Regions from separate parts of the Streptomyces sp. NPDC007929 genome, predicted to be linked through region 2. Evidence: riboswitches for the same ligand, from Rfam matches in the RefSeq annotation. Region 2 holds a riboswitch; the other holds the start of a gene.
The links. Region 2 has a riboswitch for S-adenosylmethionine ahead of ACFZDE_RS32810 (aminotransferase class V-fold PLP-dependent enzyme). Riboswitches for the same ligand answer to the same signal wherever they lie in the genome.
Positions count from the first base shown of each region.

Region 1: it holds a riboswitch for S-adenosylmethionine, as region 2 does, so the genes downstream of both, thrC (threonine synthase) here and ACFZDE_RS32810 (aminotransferase class V-fold PLP-dependent enzyme) in region 2, are expected to answer to the same signal.

Region 1 is NZ_JBIBKD010000006.1:163,974-166,361, forward strand. It holds gene ACFZDE_RS21520 (trehalose-6-phosphate synthase) at 1-174, opposite strand, end outside; gene ACFZDE_RS21525 (glucosyl-3-phosphoglycerate synthase) at 248-1,192, opposite strand; SAM riboswitch class I at 1,373-1,529, shown strand; gene thrC (threonine synthase) at 1,548-2,388, shown strand, end outside.
Region 2 is NZ_JBIBKD010000011.1:290,333-292,720, forward strand. It holds gene ACFZDE_RS32810 (aminotransferase class V-fold PLP-dependent enzyme) at 1-1,164, opposite strand, end outside; SAM riboswitch class IV at 1,300-1,416, opposite strand; gene trpD (anthranilate phosphoribosyltransferase) at 1,492-2,388, opposite strand, start outside.

The DNA.
Region 1 (2,388 bases), on a different contig from region 2:
CAGCGCCGAGCACACCCACAGCGCGTCCGCGTCCGAGCCGATCGCGGAGAGCCCGGAGACCAGCCCGCCACCGCCCCGTTTGGCCTCCAGCGAGCCGTCCTCGCCCACCGTGTACGAGACGGGACCCCGGTTGGAGGCCACCAGCACCTGCGCAGCACCGTTCGTCGAAGACATAAGCCTCAACCTAGCCCGGCCCCCGAACGCTCAAACGTGCGGATCTGCCGCGTCCGGCCGAAAACCGTCCCGGTCAGGCCGCTTTCCGCGCCTGGTACTCGGCGATGTCCACCATCGGCGGACGCTCCTCGGTGTCCACGGAGTACGTCCGCGGCTCGAAGCCGTCCTCGCCTCGCTCGAACTGCGTCAGGGACGGCCGGATCAGATGCCCGCGGGCCAGCCGCAGCTGGGCCGTGCGGTAGATCGCGGCGGCCATCCGGCCCAGCGCCTGCCCGTCCTGGTGCCGGTGCTTGCGCACCCCCACGTCCACCTGGGCGAGGGCGTCCAGGCCCACCAGGTGCAGGGCGTCCACCAGCATGCCCAGCTCCACGCCGTACCCGACGGGGAAGGGCAGCTGCTCCAGCAGGGAGCGGCGGGCCGCGTACTCGCCGCCCAGCGGCTGCACGAAACCGGCCAGCTGCGGCCAGTGCATGTTCAGCAGCGGGCGCGCCATCAGCTCGGTGACCCGGCCGCCCTGCCCGGCGGCGCCGCCGAGGGGGCGGTCGTACATGGCCTTCACCAGCTCCACGTCCGGATCCGTCAGCAGCGGGCCCACGATCCCGGAGACGAAGTCGGACGAGAAGTCCCTGAGGTCCGCGTCCACGAAGCAGACGATGTCGCCGCGGGTGACCAGGAGCGAACGCCACAGCACCTCGCCCTTGCCGGGCACGGCGGGCAGGCGCGGGAGTATCGCGTCCCGGTGCACCACCCGGGCGCCCGCGGCGGCGGCCACCTCGGAGGTGCGGTCGGCGGACCCGGAGTCGACGACGACCACCTCGTCGACGAGCGGCACCTGCCGCATCAGGTCATGGCGGATGACGGAGACGATGTCGCCGACCGTCGCCTCCTCGTTGAGCGCGGGCAGCACCACGCTGACCGTCCGGCCCGTGCGCTGCTTCGCGGCGAGGATCTGGTGGAGCGGGCGCTCGTTCGCTGACCAGGAACGGGTGCTCAGCCAGCGCTCGACTTCTTCCAGCACCGTGGCGGCTCCTCTGCGTACTCTCGGCGGGACGGGTTGCCCGCCGCCGTAGCGGCTGACGGGTACAGTCATCTCGCGGTTCGGACGACTATCTCAACTGTCCGGGTCGTCGGTTACAGTCTTGAACAACGCGGATGACCATCGCATGTCCGGGGTCACCCGCCGCCTACAACCACATACAGCTCATCCAGAGGGGCAGAGGGAAACGGCCCGATGAAGCCCCGGCAACCCTCCAGTCGGTACTCGTAGGTCACTGTCGACCACCAGCGCGAGGCTCCCGGCTCGGGAAGGTGCCAAATCCGTCTCACGGCGAGATGCGTCGTGAGGAAGATGAGGAGAAAGGGCCTCGCCTCACATGGCTGCGCAGACTGTTGCAAGCACCACTGAATCCACCGTAGACCTCGGCCCCGCCGCCGCGCTCAGCTGCCGCGAGTGCGGCCACCGTGTGCCCCTCGGCCCGGTCTTCGCGTGCCAGGAGTGTTTCGGCCCGCTGGAGATCGCCTACGACTTCTCGGCCTACGACACCGAAGAGCTCCGCAAGCGCATCGAAGCGGGACCCGCGAACATCTGGCGCTACGCCCCGCTGCTGCCGGTCCCGGCCGACGTCGCGGACAAGCCGAACATCAACCCCGGCTGGACCAAGCTCGTCAAGGCCGACAACCTCGCGCGCGAGCTGGGCGTCGACGCCGGCAAGCTGTTCGTGAAGGACGACTCCGGCAACCCCACGCACTCCTTCAAGGACCGCGTCGTCGCCCAGGCCCTGGAGGCCGCGCGCGCCTTCGGCTTCACCACGCTCTCCTGCTCCTCCACCGGCAACCTGGCCGGTGCGGTGGGCGCCGCCGCGGCCCGCGCCGGGTTCCGCTCCTGCGTGTTCATCCCGCACGACCTGGAGCAGGGCAAGGTCGTCATGGCCGCGGTCTACGGCGGCGAGCTCGTCGGCATCGAGGGCAACTACGACGACGTGAACCGCTTCTGCTCCGAGCTGATCGGCGACCCGGCCGGCGAGGGCTGGGGCTTCGTCAACGTCAACCTGCGGCCGTACTACGCCGAGGGCTCCAAGACCCTCGCGTACGAGATCTGCGAGCAGCTCGGCTGGAAGCTCCCCGACCAGCTGGTCGTGCCGATCGCCTCCGGCTCGCAGCTGACGAAGATCGACAAGGGGCTCCAGGAGCTGATCAAGCTCGGTCTGGTCGAGG
Region 2 (2,388 bases):
GTCGCTGCCGAGCAGGGTGCGCAGCAGCGGGTGGGCGCAGAACAGCCCGTCGCGTACGCCGATGCCGTACTCGGCGGACAGGGCGGCGGCGAAGTGGGAGCTGTTCCAGCCCTCGACGACGAAGGAGAGCACCCCGACGCGTGGCGCCTCGTCCCCGAAGAGGGACAGGAACCGCACCTCGGGGACGTCGGCGAGGCCGTCGCGCACCACCTGGACCAGGTGCTGCTCACGGGCGACGAGGGCGTCGAAGCCGGCCTCGGTCAGCGCCTTGCAGGCCGAGGCGAGGGCGTAGGCGCCGATGACGTTCGGTGACCCGGCCTCGTGGCGGACGGCGCTGTCGTGCCACTCCACGTCCACTGCGCCGTCCTGGCGCCGGCCGACCTTGCGGCTGGCGCCGCCGCCCGCGAGGTACGGCTCGGCCGCGCGCAGCCAGTCGGCCCGCCCGGCCAGGACGCCCGAGCCGAAGGGCGCGTACAGCTTGTGCCCGGAGAAGGCGACCCAGTCGACGTCGAGGCCGGCGACGGAGACCTGGTGGTGCGGGGCCAGCTGGGCGGCGTCCAGGACGATGCGCGCACCGTGGGCGTGCGCGGCCGCCGTGAGCTCCCGCACGGGCCACAGTTCACCGGTGACGTTCGAGGCGCCGGTGACACACACGAGGGCGGGGCCGTGCGGGTCGCGGTCGGCGAGGGCGCGCTCCAGGGTCTCGACGGCCTCGCGGGGGCTGCGCGGCGCGTCGAGGTAGGTCACCCCGGCGCCGCGCCAGGGCAGCAGGGCGGCGTGGTGCTCGGTCTCGAAGACGAAGACCTGGCAGTCGGCGGGGAGCGCGGCGGCGAGGAGGTTGAGGGAGTCGGTGGTGGACCGGGTGAACACGACCTGGTCGTCCTCGCGGCAGTCGAGGAACTCCGCGACGGTCCGGCGGGCGTTCTCGAACAGCTCGGTGGAGAGCTGGGAGAGGTACCCGGCGCCGCGGTGGACGCTGCCGTAGTACGGCGCGTAGGCGGCGACGTCGTCCCAGACCCGCTGGAGCGCCGGGGCGCTGGCGGCGTAGTCGAGGGCGGCGTAGGTGACCTCACCGCCGGTCACGAGCGGCACGGTGACATCCCGCCCCAGAACGGGCAGCGGGGCACAAACGGACCGGTCGGCGGCAAGGGTGGAGACAGACATGGCGGAACTCCCGTGAAGGCAGGTGGAATCCACCCGCGAGCGCGTACGGCTCAAGCGGGGGAAGGAAGGGGAAAGGGGGTGCGGAGGCGGGGCTCTGCGGCCCTATCGCATTCGCTGGTTCACGGAAGACTCCTCGTCACGCGCTTGCCACAGACCTCGCTGCCTGCGGCCCGGTCTTCACCCGGGGCACCCCGCCACGGACGGAGGGTTGCCGGACAGTCGGCCGGGGCCTTGTGACTGTCACTCATGACCTGATCAGGAACGTACGCGAAGAGATCGGCGTCCCGCAACCCGAGTCCGGATCGCGGGACGCCGTCCGGTGGTTCCCTACCGGTTGCTCGCGGCCACCCAGCGCTCCAGCGTGCGCTTGGCCGCGCCCGAGTCGATCGACTCGGCCGCCTTCACCATCGCGGCGCGGATCTGCTCGGCCAGCGGCGCGTCCGTCGGCTCCAGGGCCACCAGGGCCGCCGCCGAGTTCAGCACCACCGCGTCCCGCACCGGCCCCGTCTCGCCGTCCAGGAGGCGCCGTGCGACCTCGGCGTTGTACGAGGCGTCGGCGCCGCGCAGGGCCTCCACGGGGACCAGTTCGAGGCCCACGTCACGCGGGTCGAAGGCCTCCTCGGTGACCGTGCCGTTCCGGACGATCCACACCCGGGAGGTGGCCGTGGTGGTCAGCTCGTCCAGACCGTCGTCGCCCCGGAAGACCAGGGAGGAGTTGCCGCGCTCGGCGAAGACGCCCGCGACGATCGGCGCCATGCGCGGGTCCGCGACGCCGACGGCCTGGGAGCGGACCCGGGCCGGGTTGGTGAGCGGACCGAGGGCGTTGAAGACCGTGCGGATGCCCAACTGGCCGCGGGCGGCGCCCGCGTGCCGCAGCGCCGGGTGGAACTTCACCGCGAAGCAGAAGGTGATCCCGGCCTCCTCGGCGACCTCCGTCACCCGGTGCAGGGGCAGCTCCAGGTTGACGCCGAGCTTCTCCAGCACGTCGGAGGCCCCGGACGCCGAGGACGCGGCGCGGTTGCCGTGCTTGACGACCTTGGCACCGGTGCCGGCGACGACGATCGAGGACATCGTGGAGATGTTGACGGTCTTGGCGCCGTCACCGCCCGTGCCGACGATGTCGACCGTCGCCCCGGGCACCTCGATGACGTTGGCGTGCTCGTACATCGTGCGCACCAGGCCGTTGATCTCCTCGACGGTCTCGCCCTTGGCGCGCAGGGCCAC